3 regions of the Paenibacillus sp. IHB B 3084 genome follow, and region 1 is predicted to be linked to each of the others. Evidence: riboswitches for the same ligand, from Rfam matches in the RefSeq annotation. Region 1 holds a riboswitch; each other region holds the start of a gene.

The links. Region 1 has a riboswitch for glycine ahead of gcvT (glycine cleavage system aminomethyltransferase GcvT). Riboswitches for the same ligand answer to the same signal wherever they lie in the genome.
Region 2: linked by a shared signal. The riboswitch ahead of sdaAB (L-serine ammonia-lyase, iron-sulfur-dependent subunit beta) and the one ahead of gcvT (glycine cleavage system aminomethyltransferase GcvT) in region 1 are both predicted to bind glycine.
Region 3: linked by a shared signal. The riboswitch ahead of ASL14_RS18755 (alanine/glycine:cation symporter family protein) and the one ahead of gcvT (glycine cleavage system aminomethyltransferase GcvT) in region 1 are both predicted to bind glycine.

Annotation. Positions count from the first base shown of each region.
Region 1 is NZ_CP013203.1:4,249,341-4,255,511, forward strand. Features, by position in the region: gene gcvPB (aminomethyl-transferring glycine dehydrogenase subunit GcvPB) at 1-212, opposite strand, end outside; gene gcvPA (aminomethyl-transferring glycine dehydrogenase subunit GcvPA) at 133-1,563, opposite strand; gene gcvT (glycine cleavage system aminomethyltransferase GcvT) at 1,694-2,794, opposite strand; glycine riboswitch at 2,875-2,971, opposite strand; glycine riboswitch at 2,972-3,163, opposite strand; gene gcvH (glycine cleavage system protein GcvH) at 3,463-3,858, shown strand; gene ASL14_RS19990 (PTS mannitol transporter subunit IIBC) at 4,252-5,730, shown strand; gene ASL14_RS19995 (BglG family transcription antiterminator) at 5,811-6,171, shown strand, end outside.
Region 2 is NZ_CP013203.1:2,150,768-2,156,938, forward strand. Features, by position in the region: gene opp4B (oligopeptide ABC transporter permease) at 1-190, opposite strand, end outside; gene ASL14_RS10080 (ABC transporter ATP-binding protein) at 205-1,131, opposite strand; gene ASL14_RS10085 (ABC transporter ATP-binding protein) at 1,109-2,140, opposite strand; gene ASL14_RS10090 (DUF6359 domain-containing protein) at 2,465-4,036, opposite strand; glycine riboswitch at 4,249-4,362, shown strand; gene sdaAB (L-serine ammonia-lyase, iron-sulfur-dependent subunit beta) at 4,573-5,262, shown strand; gene sdaAA (L-serine ammonia-lyase, iron-sulfur-dependent, subunit alpha) at 5,252-6,151, shown strand.
Region 3 is NZ_CP013203.1:3,995,187-4,001,357, forward strand. Features, by position in the region: gene ASL14_RS18735 (LacI family DNA-binding transcriptional regulator) at 1-910, opposite strand, end outside; gene ASL14_RS18740 (oxidoreductase) at 1,107-2,147, shown strand; partial or broken gene ASL14_RS18745 (family 1 glycosylhydrolase) at 2,178-2,348, shown strand; partial or broken gene ASL14_RS18750 (glycoside hydrolase family 1 protein) at 2,415-3,871, shown strand; glycine riboswitch at 4,063-4,139, shown strand; glycine riboswitch at 4,157-4,251, shown strand; gene ASL14_RS18755 (alanine/glycine:cation symporter family protein) at 4,411-5,829, shown strand; gene ASL14_RS18760 (radical SAM/SPASM domain-containing protein) at 6,038-6,171, opposite strand, start outside.

The sequences.
Region 1 (6,171 bases):
GGCAATGCCGCAGGCTCGCTACGCTGCGCATAATCCGGCAAAAGCTCTGCCACCGGACGGCGGGGAACATCGCATTCGGGCAGGGAATAGGCGATACGGCCTGATCTGCTCAATTCAAAAATGAGCGCCTGATCATGCTCTTTCATCTGATTTCGACTGGATTCGACTTCTGGATTCGGTATACCCTGATCTTGTCCGGTGGTGTGTGTCATAGCAATCCCCCAAGATGTGTACGAATTGATCGATCTCTTCCTTTGTTCGTTGCTCTGTCACGGCAATCAGCATGTGACCTGCATATTTCTCATAATCCCGCCCTAACTCGTAGCCGCCGATAAATCCGGCAGCAAGCAATCCGGCTTGCAATTTATTCATATCAGTACCCTCAGGTAACCGCAGGGCAAACTCGTTAAAGGTGGGTGCAGTAAAGGAGGCTGTCACGCCCTTCAAGCCGAGTAGTTGCTCCAATGCGTAACGACTTTTGTGCAAGTTTAGCTCGGCTACTTCCGCGATGCCCTGTCTACCCATGACGGACAAATACACAGAGGCGGATAAGGCGAGCAACGCCTGATTGGAGCATATGTTAGAGGTGGCCTTTTCCCGGCGGATATGCTGTTCCCGTGCCTGTAAGGTCAGCACGAAGCCGCGTTTACCGTTGCGATCTGTGGTCTGGCCCACTATACGTCCGGGGATACGGCGCATATGCGCCTGAGAAACGGCAAAGTAACCACAGGTTGGGCCACCGAGGGAGGAGGAGATGCCGAGCGGCTGCGCGTCTCCTACGACAATATCCGCGCCCTGCTTACCGGGTGCTTCCAGCAAGCCCAGCGCCAGCGGATTGGCGCTGACAACCATAAGACCCTTGTGGGCATGGATCAGGTCAGCCATCGGCTTCAGATTTTCCACGGCCCCGAAAAAATTAGGGCTTTGGACCAAAACTGCCGCCGTCTGCTCCGATATGGCCGCCGTTAATGCCTTCACGTCAGTTACACCATCTGCACAGTCGATCTCTACGATATCCAAATCCAGCCCGCGCGCATAGGCAGCCAACACCTGACGTGCCTCCGGATGGACGGTCCGCGATACGATAATCTGCTTGCGGCGGGTGGCAGCGGCAGCCAATGAGCCTGCTTCTGCCAGCGCAGTCGCTCCATCATACATGCTGGCATTGGCTACAGCCATGCCTGTTAATTCGCATATATACGATTGAAATTCGAAGATGGCTTGCAGCTCGCCCTGGCTTACCTCCGGCTGATAAGGAGTGTAGGCTGTATAAAATTCCGAGCGCGAAGTGATATGCTGGATGACGGACGGAATATGATGATCGTAAATCCCTGCGCCGAGAAAGCTGGCGTGCGTGTCTGTATTGGCATTTTGCCCGGCCAGTCCTGATAAGTGGCGGGTTAAGGCTCTTTCGTCTAATCGAGAAGACAGGGGCAGCTCCCCTTTATACCGGATCGCCTCAGGAATATCGCTGAATAAATCGTCGATGGACGATGCGCCGACCACGCGCAGCATTTCAGCTTGATCCTGCTCGGTCATGGGAAGATAACGATGCTGTTTCATTGGGTCTGGCTCCTTTCAACCAACAAGATCGTAAAAACGTAAAACGATTAATAAACGATTAATAAATGATTGCCAACTGGGCAGCGGTTAGTAACGGATCACGATAGTTATAGTAAGACGAGCGTTTAAATCAGTGTGGACGTTTATAAAAGGGTGCGGCTACCACCTCGGCGCGCAGGCGCTTGCCACGAATCTCGACCTCCAGCGGCGTGGATAGGGAACTAAAACGACTGTCCACCAGAGCCAAACCCAGATTACGTTTTAAGGTGGGCGACTGGGTTCCCGTTGTGACCTCGCCGATGTGCTGTCCTTCCGCAAAAACGGGATAATGGGCACGCGGTATGCCACGGTCAAGCATTTCCAGCCCGATCAGCTTGCGCGGAATGCCTTGTTCTTTCTGGCGTTGCAGAGCCTCTCTACCGATAAAATCTCCCTTATTCAGCTTGACGAAAAAGCCTAAACCAGCTTCCAGCGGTGAAATCGTGGCGGACAGCTCCTGTCCGTACAGCGGCAGCCGCGCCTCGAAACGCAGTGTATCCCGGGCTCCAAGTCCGGCGGGAACCAGACCATACGGCTCACCGATGCGAAGCAATCCGTCCCACACTGCCGGTGCATTCGCAGCAGGCACATAAAATTCAAAGCCGTCTTCCCCCGTGTATCCGGTGCGGGAGACGAGCGCTTTTGCTCCGAATAATTGCACATTCTCGCTGAATCGGAAGGAAGCCAGCTTTGTAATGTCCGTGTCTGTCACGGCTGCGGCAATACGTGCAGCTTCAGGTCCTTGCAACGCCAGCAGTGCCACCGCATCTGATATGTTTTCCATATGAACGGATGCAGGCGCATGGCGAAGCAGCCAATCCCAATCCTTATCGATGTTGGAGGCATTCACAACGAGCATGTAACGCTCCGGCCCTTTGTAGTAGACAAGGAGGTCGTCTACTACACCTCCATCCGGGTAACACAGGAGCGAATATTGGGCCTGGCCCGGCTCCAATTGGCTGACATCGTTCGTCGTCACCTGTTGCAGAAATGCTTCGGCTTCCTGGCCCTCGACCAAGAATTCACCCATATGCGATACATCGAATAATCCTGCACGTTGCCGGACGGCCTCATGTTCCTTTTGAATGCCACTGAACTGTACAGGCAGCTCCCAGCCGCCAAAATCAATGCAACGAACCCCCGACAGCGTGCTGTAGGATGAATGCAGCGGCGTTTTTCGCAAGTTAGTCATTTTTCCACTCCTATCCGGTGTGATCGGCTAAACAAAAAAGACAGGCCGAAAAAAACGTATGGACGGCAGTCCACACACTTTTTTTCAGCTCTGTCCTTGATACCTGAGAGTTACCCCGGTGTGTACCGGGTTTCCCCTTGGGTGATCCGCCTGTATGGCGAATGCTCTCCAGAGATGCGTCCGGCAGAGGTCCTTTTGCCTGAGAGATTCACCTGCGGTGCAGGTTTACTCCTTCGGCGCTGCCTCTGGATCAGCTATACGTCATCCGGTCCTGCCGGTTGGTTACAGCTTGATCCGACTCGCTTGCTGCCTTGTTTTACAGGTGGCAACAGCGATGCGAGTGTTGACAGTCTCTCCCTCCACGTTCATCCGCGTTTACAATTATCGGGTGTTTCCAAAAGCACTTGTTATAACCCATTAATACGCAAATTTATTCGAAATGTCAACAAAAATGTCATGAAAAACATTGTTAAAAACATTTTATTCATAAATAAGGATATGTAAGCGTTTGTTATAATCTGTCGTATTTTAGTTAGAAAGATATATGGAGTAATGTGAAATATTTTTGTTAGTATTATTGACATGATAGTTCTAGTTGTCATAATCTTAACCTGTCATAGACGGGTAGGCAAAACGATGTAATCCATATGAAAGCGAGGCGGAGCAGGATGAGTGAAGTGAAGCAGCAATTGTGGTACACGGAAGAACATGAATGGGTTCAGCGCACAGAGGATGGAACGGTACGAATCGGTATTACGGACTTTGCACAGCATCAACTGGGCGATATCGTTTTTGTGGAGCTGCCTGGGGAGGGAGCAGCGATTGAGCAGGGGGCGGAGATTGGTACTATTGAATCGGTAAAGACAGTATCCGACCTGTTCGCTCCAGTAACGGGAACGGTGTTGAAGGTGAATGAAGCGCTGGAAGGTACGCCTGAGCTGGTAAACGAATCGCCCTACGAAAAAGGCTGGATGATCGAAGTGAAGATTGGGGAAGATCTGGAGGGAGCATTAAGCAAGCTGCTGTCTGCGGATCAGTACGAGCAGTTGACTGCCAATGAGTAATAATGGGGCAATGTAGATTGGATAATTGAATAAGGGCGGCGTTTGTCCGCTCGATTTTGTATAAAAATAGTCGCGATGAATTGGCATAGCGGCTATTTTTGCTGTCTTTTTTTGCAAGCGTAATTACGTGTTTTTCTCTTGTTTAGAGGATAGACCTCATACATAAATTGTACCGATGACAGGATGGTTTTTCAACTAAACACTCGTGTTACAGGCCATATTAAGAGGAATTATGCAGAATGATTTCGCGCCTGTTTATCTTAAATTTAAATGTTGTCATCAACGTTCATGACGAAAGTACGTTTTCATTTCGTTGATGAAGATAGCGTTGTCATTTAGTATGAATTTTAAGAAAAGGTAGTGATGCTTTTTACCTAAAAGGAGGATATGAATATGAGCACAGTGGACACAAAGTCCAGTTCAAACGGAGGAGCGCGCGTTGCCGTACAGCGTTTTGGCCGTTTTCTCAGTGGTATGGTTATGCCCAATATGGGGGCCTTTATCGCATGGGGATTGATCACGGCACTCTTTATTCCGACCGGATGGTTCCCAAATGAGGGGTTTGCACAACTGGTTGATCCGATGAAAAATTATTTGCTGCCGCTGCTGATCGGTTATACAGGTGGCACAATGATTCACGGACAGCGCGGAGGTGTGATCGGGGCCATTATGACGATGGGTGTCATTGTCGGGGCGGCCATTCCGATGTTTCTCGGCGCGATGGTAGCTGGTCCGCTGGCTGCATGGATATTGAAGAAATTCGACAAAGCGATTGACGGCAAAGTTAAATCAGGCTTTGAAATGCTGGTCAATAACTTCTCGGCAGGGATTATCGGGGCGATTTTAGCGTTGCTTGCCCATGTGGCAATCGGCCCGGTAGTACAAATCATCAGTCAAGTGTTGTCAGCAGGGGTACAGTTCCTCGTGAACGCAGGGCTGTTGCCGCTCGTCAATCTCATTATTGAGCCCGGAAAAGTATTGTTTTTAAACAACGCGCTGAACCACGGAGTATTGAGTCCGATTGCGCTGGAGGAAGCTTCAAGAACAGGCAAATCCGTTTTGTTCATGCTGGAATCCAACCCTGGACCGGGGCTTGGTATTTTGCTGGCCTACTGCCTGTTTGGTAAAGGTTCTGCGAAGTCGTCGGCTCCCGGTGCGGTCATCATTCACTTTTTCGGCGGGATTCATGAAATTTATTTCCCTTATATTTTGATGAAGCCGATTCTGATTCTTGCTGCTATAGCAGGGGGCGTAGTGGGAACGTTCTGTTTCATGCTGACAGGTGCCGGACTGGTTGCAGCTCCTTCACCGGGTAGTATCATTGCTTATTTCCTGATGACGCCAAAAGGTGGATATTTGCCAATGCTGAGCGGTGTGATCGCTGCTGCGGTCGTATCGTTTGCTGTTGCTGCTGTGTTACTCAAGACAGGTAAGCAAAAAGAAGAGGATCTTGAGGAAGCGGCATCCCGCATGAAGGATATGAAAACTCAAAGCAAGGGTGCAAGCGAAAACGCTACTGTAACGGAAGATAACCGCGAAGCTGATCGTGCTGCGGAGATTGCCGAAGTTCAAACGGTCAAGGATAAATCAGATGTGAACAAGATCGTCTTTTCCTGTGATGCAGGTATGGGCTCAAGCGCTATGGGCGCCTCGATTTTACGCAAAAAAATGAAGCAGGCGGGTGTGGACGTTACGGTAACGAACACGGCAATCAGTGAGATTCCGCAGGATGCAGATATTGTCATTACGCAAAAAACGTTGACAGACCGGGCTAAAACGGTAGCTCCGAATGCCGAGCACATTTCCATTGACAATTTCCTGAAGAGCCCTGAATACGAAGCGCTGGTGGAACGTCTGAAATCCGATTCTTAATCCACCGTAGTAGTCAGGCCGCCTGTGTGCAGTAGGTATTCTGCGGAGGGGATGAGCTTGGGAAGGAACGGTATGCGCTTATGAATATTACGAAACGACAACGTGACATCGTGGAATATCTTCTGGAGCAGTCCAAAGAGGTAACTGCCGGGGAAATTGCCGAGAAGATCAATGTCAGCACAAGGACGGTTCACCGGGAACTCAGTGCAGTCGAGCATTGGTTAGCGGCTCATGAGGTAAAGCTGGAGAAAAAATCAGGGATTGGAATCTATGTGGATGCCGACTCAGATCAGCTTGTATGTCTGCGGGAGCAATTGATGCATACGAAGTCGGACGAATATTCGGCTGAGGAAAGAAAGATCGTGGTTCTCTGTATGCTGCTGGATACACAGGAGCCGATCAAGCTGTTGGCGCTGGCTTCTGATTTGAAGGTCACGGTAA
Region 2 (6,171 bases), 2.1 Mb from region 1:
ACACCGGATCATTCAGCCCTAATTTTTGCCGTTGCTCCTCCAACGCCGCCGGATTCAAATTGGGTGTCGAGGTTATGAGTCCTGTCAGGGCATCCCCCGGCATGGCCTTCGCCAGAAAAAAGATAAGTATGCTCAAAGCAAACAGCTGAGGGATCATAATCAGCAGCCGACGCAGTGTAAATTTCCACATATTTTGTCCCCCCTTTATGGTAAAGCGACTTGATGGGACGGGCTTACCGCTTTTAGCACAAACGGCTTGCCGTTCTCGTCCAGATGTTTGGGCAGCTCTGTTTTGTAGGAGGACAACAGCGTTCGCCTTTTTTGAGCATTTTCCAGTCGTTTGGCAGGATCTATATTCGGAATGGTCGCAATGAGCCTTTGGGTATACAAGTGCTGTGGATGCTCATAAATATCCTGCTCGCTTCCCTGCTCCACCAGACGCCCCCGGTACATAATCCCGATTTGGTCGCACATATGGCGGATGATACCGAGATCGTGGCTGATGAACAAATACGTCAAATTAAATTTCCGCTGCACATCCTTCATAAAATTAAGCACCTGTGCCTGAACGGACACATCCAGCGCTGATACCGGCTCATCGGCAATGATCAGCTTTGGATTCAATGTGAGCGCACGCGCAATGCCGATCCGCTGTCGCTGTCCCCCGGAAAATTCATGCGGATATTTGTAGGCCGCATCAGCGTTCAAGCCGACCTTTTCCAGCAGCGTCTGAACTTTTCGTCGTTCTTCCTCACTACTCAGCCTTTCAAAATTCCGCAACGGCTCAGCGATGACATCCAGCACACGCTTACGCGGATTAAGCGAGGAATACGGGTCCTGAAAGATCATCTGAATGTCTCTCCGCAGCGGATGGCGGTTGTTACGGCTCAAGGCCGTTAGGTCATTTCCGTTAAAAAGAATTTGCCCGCTCGTCAGCTTGTTCAGCCCGATAATCGTTCTGCCCGTTGTCGTTTTTCCGCAGCCGGATTCTCCCACCAGCCCGTACGTCTGACCCGCCTCAATGCTGATGGACACACCATCCACCGCTTTTACCTGATCGACCACACGCTGGAAGAAACCACCGCGCACCGGATAATGGACTCTCAGATCATTTAGCTCCAGCAGTGCCATGAGCAGCTCCCCCCTTTGCCTCGTCTTCAAAATGAAAATGCTGATAACATGTACAGCGGACCCAATGCCCGGGAGAAACCTCACTTAAATGGGGATGATCCTCATGCACCTCATGCTGAATCCAGGGGATACGTGGAGCAAAGCGGCAGCTATTGCGGGGAATATCCTGCAAGGAAGGGACGATTCCTCCGATGACGTGCAACGGTTCTCCCTTGGTATGCGATCCCGGCATGGATGCAAGCAAAGAGCGCGTATACGGATGCTGGGGCTGTCGGAACAATTCAAAAACATTGGCGCTTTCCACGATTTCTCCGGCATACATGACCACCACGCGGTCCGCCACCTCTGCCACAACGCCAAGATCGTGCGTAATCAGGATAATGCCGCTTCCAGTCTCCTGTTGAAGCTGCTTGAGCAAGTCGAGAATTTGAGATTGAATGGTTACATCGAGCGCTGTAGTCGGCTCGTCAGCAATAATGAGGGCAGGACGACAAGCGATGGCAATCGCGATCATCACACGCTGCCGCATCCCCCCTGACAGCTCATGTGGATACTGGTCGTATACACGTACGGGATTCGGAATATCCACACTCTCCAGCAATTCCAGCACACGTGCCTTTTTCTGCTTCGTAGAGAGGGTCGTATGATAATCGAGGTTTTCCTCAATTTGCTTACCAATGCTCATTAGCGGATTCAGCGCGGTCAGCGGGTCCTGAAAAATCATGCCGATGCCTGCTCCGCGGATTTTGTTCATTTGCCCTGTGGAGAGGCGATTCAGATCCGTGCCTTTAAAAAGAATCTGTCCCTGCACGCGGGTACGCTCCAGATCGTGCAGCTGTGCTATCGAAAGCGCCAGCGCGCTTTTGCCGCAGCCGGATTCCCCGACCACAGCCAGCACCTCATTGGGGTTGACCGTCAGATCCAGATGGTCAACTGCGGGGTAATATTGATCCTTAATGCGAAAAGATACCGTTAACCCTTTGATCTCCAACACCGGCTCGATACTCAATGTGTGTGCTTCCTCCGTTCTCCATGGCCTTGTCCTGCTTATGCACGCCACGCTTGATGTTAAACCTCTCATAAACATTACATACCGATTTAGTCGGAATAATTTGAATTCATCCTACCACCAGTATATGGATATATCAATTAAGATTAGACTATCATCATCATTGATAAAACCAATGATTCAGCAGCAGCGCGACCTTTCTGGCACAAAATGTAATGAAATAACCAACCACAGGTTAATTTTCAGCGCAAAAAAAGCCGCCTGACCCCCTTAAAGGGATCAAGCGACTGGCTAGTACAGCTCAAATTGTGCTCTCTTCGTTAGTTACAAAGCCGCTCCATAGGAGCCGGATTTGAACGTTCTTGGATCATACCATTTGTAGCCCGCTGCCGGAGCAGCCCAAGGCTCAGGCTGCGGTTCCGTGGAAGCCGCAGGCTCCTCGAACGGCAGCAACTGTGTTGGCTGGTCCAGCGTCAGGCCCGCTACATCGGACAGCTTCGTATAGTCCTGCTTCCATGCGAGCCATTGGACCGTCTGTACCAGGAAGGTGGAATCGTCCACTTCCTTGAATCCATCGTACGTCTTCTTCGACTGTCCGTTTTCCTCACGTACATATTTCGGCGTGGCATCCTCAACTGGTGAAGAATCACCGATAAACGCTGCCTTGCCCTGACCTACCTTGGCTACAGCAGCATAAGGTCCTTCAGCACGACCCCCGCCGATATAGACACCCTGGTCCACGGCATTACCCCATTTTTTCGTGCCTGTAGGGATATAGGCGATTCCTTTCGCCTTGGTCGGGTCAATAATCGCCAGTGTAGAACCAGCATGCATTGCTATCGAACGTACACCCTTCGTAATGCCAAAGGATTGATCTGCCGCTACGATGTCCGTAGCGTTCACGTCACCAAGTGCATTGTAGCGGAAACGAACGCCAAAGTTCGTCGCCAGCCAGTCGGAACTGGTTAATCCCTGCATAGCTGGTGATGCAGCTTCTTCTGTAGTCATGCCTTTGGCCGGATTGGAATAGGCTCCACGGCGGTAGCCGTTCATAACCTCGGAGGAATCCCAACGGTTTTTGTTCCGGTCAGCGTTATAGTGGTCAGAAATGAAGAAAATGCTGCCTCCATTCTTCACATATTGCACCAGTGCGGCCTGCTCGGATGCCTTAAAGGCAACATTGGCTTCACCAATGATGAACACATCGTATGGACGCAGCTTGTCGTACGTTATAGCCTGCTCTCCATAGGTAAAAGGAATGGAACGGTTCAACGGGTCCACGGTAAAACCTGCATTACGCAGTCCGCCCGCAAAATCGGAAAAGGCTCCATCAATAACCCAATCTGCTGCTCCGGCTGTCTGTGCGTGCGTATTATCAAACAGCACTTTTTTGCCTTTTCCATCCGGCAATGTAGTACCAGGTTGACCTGGAGTACCAGGCTCGCTTCCGCTTACCAGTTCCAGAGCGCTTGGGCTTTTCACTCCACCAAAATTGTTATAGGCACCGAGCGCACCCGTCACGCGAATTTTACTGCCGATCAGCTCAGGATGGCCTGACAGCCCAAATGCTCCTCTATACGCGGATGTCAGTTGTACATTTAACAGATTAGACGTATTACGTTCACTCGCCTGATCCGCAATCAGTACGTTAAAATCGTTTGCAAACGGGGCAGAGAAATTAGCCGTTTTCGATCCGGTGGCATGTCCGACGACGTAGCCTTCTACCGTCACCGTACCTCCGCTGCTTTGACGCTGAAGCGCTTCCGCTACCGTCAACGAGCCCTCTGCCTTGACCTGGCCGAATGGAACGAAGAGTCCTACCAGCAGTGATACGATTGCCGCCAGATGCAGCATTCCTTTTAAGCGTGAACCTGTGAACCGGAAACCTTTTACCATTCGTAAATGTCCCTCCCATATTCCATAAATTAGCTTGTCCTCTATCAGATTAGCTATCAACCTTCTAATTCCTTCCTGTTTTCATCCATAATTATGTAAAATTTAATCTTTTTTATTGAGAAGATTCCTGATTCTGTAAAATTCCAACCTGTGATTGACACCGAGCATGGCATACATTACGCTTAGGAGGAAATGTTGAACGGTATACGCGAATGAAGATGACGGGAGAGTCTGTCCGGGAAGCACATCCCGGCGGCACCGAAGGAGCAAGACGCCAGCACCCGGCTGGCGGATAATCTCTCAGGTCCATGAATCGCCATCTGACGCAACTCTGGAGAGAGCGCAAGCCACCCAAGGGGTAAGGCGGTATACACCCGCACGAAACTCTCAGGTAACGAGGACAGAGATAAGGGAAATTTCCTTATCCTGTCCTTTTTTTGTGCTTACATGCTGCGTCAGCATTAGAAACCGTCGCACCCGCGCAAGGCGCGGCAGCACCATATACTATGGTATTCAAACATACAGGGGGCCACACCATGCGTTTCAAAGATGTATTTTCCATTATTGGTCCGGCTATGACCGGACCCTCCAGCTCGCATACCGCAGGCGCAGTGCGGCTCGCACGCGTTGCCCGGCACTGGCTCGGTGCGCAACCTGACCGTGCCCGCCTGACGCTGTACGGCTCATTTGCCGATACGTACAAGGGACACGGCACAGACCTGGCACTCATCGCCGGATTGCTGAATTACGATACAGACGACCACCGGATTCCGGATGCGGAGCAATGTGCAGAGCAAGCCGGGATGGAAGTAGAGTTCGCTGTCAGCGGACTGCCCGCCCCCCATCCGAACACAGTCCGCTTCGAGCTATGGAAAGGTGAAGACCAGCGCACGCTGCTAGGCTCCTCCATCGGCGGCGGAAACATTCATGTCCAGCAGCTTAACGAGTTCCGGGTCAATCTGACCGGAGAGCTGCCTACGCTGGTGCTTCTTCACTCGGATAAGCCCGGAACGTTGGGCGCGGTGACTTCGGCGCTGGGTGCAGCTGACATTAACATTGCCTACATGCACGTGGATCGCAAAGGCCGGGATGGCGAAGCGCTCACTGCTATTGAAACCGATAGCCCCGCTCCGGCTAAATTAATTGCCGAGCTGCGGGCTTTGCCTCATATGTATGAAATCAAAATGATTAATTTGAAAAAAGGAGCTGAATCCGATGCGGTTTAGCCATCTGCATGAATTAGGTGCCTTGTGCGCCGAGGAATCCACTACGATTGGGCACCTGATGATCAAGGAACAGGTACAAGAAACGAACACACCGGAGGAAGAAATCTTCCGACAAATGGCTGATTATTATGAAGTCATGAAGGAAGCCGTTCATCGCGGGCAAACACAGGACACCGTATCCCGCAGCGGATTGACGGGCGGCGACGGCAAGCGCCTGGCAGAATATTTGCGCGCAGGGGAAACCTGCTCCGGCGATGCCTCGGCACTCGCCATGGCGTACGCCCTTTCCGTGTCGGAGGTCAATGCGTCCATGGGTCGCATTGTTGCCACGCCTACCGCGGGTTCATGCGGGGTCATTCCCGGCGTGTTCATCAGCGCGCAGGAGCGGTTTGGCTGGGATGACGAGCATATGGTGCGCGGACTGTTCACCGCTGGAGCGATCGGCTACGTTATCGCCAACAATTCCTTTATCTCCGGTGCGGAGGGAGGCTGTCAGGCCGAGATTGGCTCAGCCATCGGGATGGCCGCAGGCGCTATGGTCGAACTGCGCGGCGGTACGCCAGAACAGGCCATTCATGCAGTGGGCCTCGCGCTCAAGAACACGCTCGGCCTGATTTGCGACCCCGTCGCCGGGCTCGTGGAGATTCCGTGCATCGTACGCAACGGGCTGGGAGCCGTGACCGCGCTTGCCGCTGCGGATATGGCTCTGGCGGGTGTGCGCAGCGCCATCCCGTCTGACGAAGTCATCGACGTGATGCTCGAAGTAGGCAGCGCGATGCCGTCCAAGCACCGCGAGACCGCCAAAGGCGGCCTGGCCCAAACGCCGACCGGCAAGCGTCTGACGGAATCGCTTACGCGCAACATACCAGCCAAGAAGGATAAGTCGTAGCTTCTAAGCGGTAAACCTCC
Region 3 (6,171 bases), 250 kb from region 1:
CGAGCTGAGGGGAAAGCATGTAAAAAGCATTTTGCGCCTGAGCTGCAATCGGGTTCTGGATGGTCGTAATGCCCATAGTATGCGCAAGTTCCGTATTATCAAACCCGACAATCGCCAGATCTTCCGGCACGTTCAGCAGTTGTCTACGGGCTTCGCAGAGGATCCCAACCGCCACGTAATCGTTGGAGCACAGAATAGCCTGTGGGAATTCGTCCCGATACTGTAACAAATCACGCACCACCTGTTCACCGTCACGGATGTTATAGATGGAAGAATTATTCCAATGCTGCAATACAGGAAGATTGTGCTGCTCCATAATATACGCATAGGCTCGTTGTCTGCTGTGGGTGTTGATGCTACTCGGGCGACCAAAGGCGTTGGCTATACGAGTATAGCCTTTTTGTATCAAGTGTTTTAGCGCTAGCATATATCCTTCATACTGGTCCATGGCGACGGAGCGAATATCGGTATGATCCATTCGTTGCCATGACACGATCGGGCCATACTTGCAATAAGTGCTTAACAAATCGGTATCATTTACACAGGAAATGATAACTAACGCATCAACTCTTTTTCTTTTCAGATCTTCGAAGGCCAGAAGCTCTTTCTTCTTGTCTTCTTCGGAAGTATAAATAATCGTTTGGAATTCATACTGGGCCGCCACCTCTACAAAGCTGTTCAGAAATGCGAGAACAATTTCATTAATGGTTGAAGTGATAATGCCAATTTGAAGGGTCTGACCTTTGGATAAGGAAATGGCGTTCCGGTTGGGAACGTAATCCAGCTCCTGCATGATTTTTAAAATTTTGCTTCTCGTTTCCTGGCTCACATGGGGGGAATTGTTTAATACTCTGGATACCGTAGCTTTGGAAAAGCCAGCCAGTTTGGCAATTTGATCAAGATTCGACATGATGCTTCTCCTCACATAAGAAAAATACTTGACATGAAACGCGTTACAACGCTTAGGATGCTTATGAGGGCATTACGTCCATTTTATATCATCTGTCAATGCATTTCAAAAGAACAGTTCTTATGATGTGGTATTATTCTGGCAATACTTGCGATATCGTAAAGCTAAGCCTTTAGGGAACGAGGGGATTTGCGAAATGACGATTCAAATTGCATATTTAGGATTTGGCAAAAGTACAACCAGATATCATCTGCCCTATGTTCAGATCAGGGACACCTTTCAAGTATCGAGAGTGTTCACACGCCAAGTGAGGGAGGACATGGAAACGGCTTACCCGGACATTCAGTTCTCGGACCAAATTATGGACGTTCTGGGCGACCCGGAAATATCACTTGTCGTTGTATGTACGCCTTCCTCTACGCATTATGAATATGCAAAATTGGCACTATCCCATGGCAAGCATGTGCTGGTGGAAAAGCCTTTTTGTGAAAACCTTGAGCAAGCGCGGGAACTGACCCAACTCGCCAAGGAACATAATCTCATCATTATGCCTTATCAAAACCGTAGGTTTGACAGCGATTATCTGGCGTTCAAGGAAGCTCTCCATTCCGGAAAACTGGGCGACATCGTCGAAATTGAATCCCATTACGACTATTTCCGTCCCGATGCCAGTATGCCCGGCGGCAATCCTGTCAACGGAATGTACTACGGACTCGGTGTTCATACATTGGACAGGCTCATCGCCTTATTTGGCAGACCGGAGCAAGTCGGGTATGACATCAAGTCCATTCGTACTCCTCAGGGCGCTGATGATTACAATGAAACCATATTGTATTACCCGGACAAAAAAGTGATTGTCAAAACCTCTCTTGTGGTGTGTCTGCCTTACCCGCAGTTCACCATTCACGGGACGAAAGGCAGCTTTGTCAAATGGGGGGACGATCAGCAGGAAACCTGGCTGAAAGCCGGCAAGACCCCGGATGCGGAAGGTTTCGGACTGGATGATCCGTCTTCCTATGGCAAGCTTAAATACGTGCTACCCGGTAGCAGTGAAGCTATTGAAGAAACCATTCCTACACCGGTAGGAGATTATGGACAACTGTATGACTCATTGTATGCGTCTATCGTGAACGGCACACCCAAGCTGGTGAAGGACGAGGAGATTTTGCTGACAATTGAAATATTGGAAAACGGCTTTAAGCAGCCTTCCCCGTCCATCGTTGATTTCCGGCGATAGACTTGCCATCAAGAAAGGAAGTTATGCCATAACCAGTGTGAGGGTGCTTATAACGAGGATGGTAATGGCTGGTCCACTCAGGACGTATCGCCACAAGGAATCAAGGGCTCTATTACAGAAGTGCCTACAGAAGACAATATGAAGCTGGTAGGTATTGATTTTTACCATCGTTACAAAGAAGATATCAAGCTGTTTGCGCAGGACAACACCTGATTGGAATGCTCCACAAGTGTTAACCTATAAACTAAGAAAAGAGGCTCTTATACTATGACTAAGACATTAAAAGGATTTCCGAAAAACTTTCTGTGGGGCGGGGCAACCGCAGCCAACCAATTGGAAGGCGCTTTTGACGTAGATGGAAAAGGATTGTCCAGTGCGGACGTAATTGCCTATGTACCCAAAGCAGAGCGCACAAACGATCATGCTATAGAGATTTCGTCCGAGCGACTCGAAGACATTTTGGCTGGCAAGGTAAATGCCCGTTTTCCAAAGCGCGAAGGTGTGGACTTCTATCATCATTACAAAGAAGATATCGCATTGTTTGCGGAAATGGGCTTTAAGGTATTCCGTATGTCCATCAACTGGTCGCGGATTTTCCCGAATGGCGATGATGCAGAGCCGAATGAAGCAGGACTGCAATTTTACGATAATGTATTTGACGAGCTGCGCAAGTATGGGATAGAGCCACTGGTGACATTGTCCCATTACGAAACACCGCTAGGTCTGACACAGAAGTATAATGGGTGGCTGGGTCGCGAAGTAATACAGCACTACGTAAATTATGCCGAAACGGTGTTTACACGTTATAAGGATAAAGTGAAATACTGGCTGACTTTTAATGAGATCAATGTGATGACGATGAGTCCGTTCACAGGTGGCGGTGTGGTCATTGACCGTGTAGATAACAAGCAGCAAGCGATCTATCAAGCCCTGCATCACCAGTTTGTGGCGAGCGCATTGGCGACAAAACGAGGCCATGAGATTATTCCTGGCTCTCAAATCGGATGTATGCTGGCTCGTATGGAAAGCTATGCACATACGTGTAACCCGGAAGACGTGCTGAAAAGTCAGCATGAAAACCAGATGAATCTGTTCTTTACGGATGTACATGCCCGTGGGAAATATTCAAATTATATGAACCGTTATTTTGAAGAAAATAATATTGTTTTGCACACAGAACCCGGCGATGCCGAAATTCTGAAAAACAACACGGTCGATTACATCTCATTCAGCTATTACATGACCTTGACTGTCTCTGCAGGTCCGGAAGGCGAGAAAGCAGCGGGGAACCTGATTGGCGGCGTGAAAAATCCATATTTGCAATCCTCTGACTGGGGCTGGCAGATTGATCCGATCGGCCTGCGTGTTACGCTGAACACATTATATGACCGTTATCAAAGCCGCTGTTCATCGTGGAAAACGGCTTGGGTGCATATGACAAGGTGGAAGAAGACGGCTCCATTCACGACACGTATCGCATTGATTATTTGCGCCAACATATCGCTCAAATGAAGGAAGCGATTGCGGACGGTGTGGATCTGATCGGTTACACTAGCTGGGGACCTATCGACCTCGTGAGTATGTCCACTTCCGAAATGTCCAAGCGTTACGGATTTATTTATGTTGATCTGGACGATGACGGTAACGGAACACTGAAGCGCTCCAAGAAGGATTCTTTTGACTGGTACAAAAATGTAATTGCCACCAACGGCGAAGAACTGTAATCCAAGCTAACTGAATATAACCCAATATGGCCTGGGGGCGGGTGCGGCAGAGAACATCATGAGGATGAATCTGGCTGCGCCCGCCTTTATTTTATAGGCTCATCTTAAGATAACCAAACGACTTCACAAATTTTTCACTTGTAAAAAGCTGAAAGTTTTCTGTATAATAAAAAACAATTTCATATGTCTGGTTGATGTTTGCGGGAGATGGAACGTAAGTTCCGACCGAAGGGGCAAAACTCTCAGGTGCTTGGGCTGATAACAGCAACAAGCGGGACCGTAAACGGACAGAACTCTGGAGAGACCCTTAATTGGGCGCCGAAGGTGCACCGCAGATATCATCTGCTTAAACTCTCAGGCAAAAGGACAGAGACGCGAATAACCTGTGACAGGGGATGCCCTAGGCTTTTTTATGAGCTGTTAGTGGCTGAATCCTGCACAAGATGGTTGTATTTTTTCGTGCCTTTAACCTCTCCAGGAGTCGAATCAGCGGATTTGACTCTTTTTTGTTTTTTAATATGCTGGAGGAGCGGGTTGAAATGAATTTGGTACATGTGTTAGAAGCGATTAGCAGTTGGATATGGGGTGCCCCTCTGATCATTCTCGTCATGGGAACAGGTCTGTGGCTGACCATACGTTTGAAAATGTTGCAGGTTTTCCGCCTGCCTCTGGCGATCAAGCTGATCGGCAAGGCCCCAAATGAAGGTAGCGGGGATGTCAGCAGCTTTGCGGCCCTGAGTACGGCGCTGGCGGCTACAGTAGGTACAGGAAGTATCGTCGGCGTTGCAACAGCGATTAAGCTGGGGGGACCGGGTGCCTTGTTCTGGATGGTTGTTGCAGCCTTTTTCGGGATGGCGACGAAATATGCGGAAGGTGTGCTTGCGGTAAAATACCGGGTGAAGGATCGGAATGGACAATTTTCCGGCGGCCCTATGTATTATATTGAAAAAGGGCTTGGACGCCGCTTTAAACCGCTGGCGATGCTGTTCGCCTTTTCCGGGATGCTGGTGGCGCTGTTCGGGATTGGAACGTTTCCGCAGGTCAAAGCGATTGTATCCTCGACCGAAAACAGCTTTGGTGTTCCGCCGATTGTAACGGCAGTGATCATTGCTACCCTTACGGGACTCGTTACCATTGGAGGGCTCAAAAGCATTGCCAAGGTATCGACCAAAGTCGTTCCCTTCAAAACAGGCTTGTACGTGCTGATCTGTATGATCGTACTGATTCGGTTCGCCGATCAGATTCCTGCCGCACTCGCGCTTGTGCTGCATTCGGCATTTTCCACGACGTCTGCGACGGGTGGATTTGCCGGGGCTACAATTATGCTGGCAATGCGCAGCGGGGTAGCCAGAGGGATTTTTGCCAATGAGGCCGGATTGGGAAGCGCACCGATTGCAGCCGCAGCCGCCAAAACCAAATGGCCTGCGGAGCAGGGGTTGATTTCCATGACAGGTGTCTTTATAGATACGATGATTATTTGTGTGATGACCGGGTTGACGCTGCTGGTTAGCGGCGTATGGAGCGGTCCTACCGATGCGGGCTTGATGACGCAGCAAGCTTTCTCCAGCGCATTCCCGCTTGGTGCGGAACTGCTCACAATCATTCTGATTATGTTTGCGTTCACCACGATGCTTGGCTGGAACTACTACGGAGAACGCTGTGTTGAATATTTGCTGGGTGTCAAATGGATTAAACCGTACCGTTATCTGTTCATTGCACTGGTTGCCGGAGGCGCGTTTATTAAGCTGGATGCGATCTGGTTACTGGCAGATATCTTTAACGCCATGATGGCCTTCCCGAACTTGATTGCACTGCTTGGCTTGTCGGGAATTGTAGTTGCAGAAACCCGTACCTATATGGATTCCCTGTATCCCAACAAGAAAAAGGGAATAATTGCAGGTGCCAGTGCAGGAGCAGCCATAGACATAGAAGAAAAAGGACAAACAGTTAGCTCGTAAAGAAACAACGAAAAGGGAGTGTCCCTCAGCCATTACAGGCTGGGAGGGCACTCCCTTTTTGCGTTATAGAGCAGGATGAAGCTCGGGCGCTCTATAGATATGTGTACTTAGCCTACTTTAGGATTAGCTTAAATTGCCGGGTACAGATTTGGACAGACGGCCAGTTGTAATCGCTGTAGGTCGTACAGCAGGACGAATAATCTTCATGTTATTTCACCTCCTCCGATTGGGATTGCAGCCATACCGTACGCAAGGTTCGCTTGATCTGCCGTTTTTCGTAGGAGCAAGGGCGGTTCCCCGTGCGCATCCGGTACAGGGGGCAATGATTCCCCTGACAGGCAG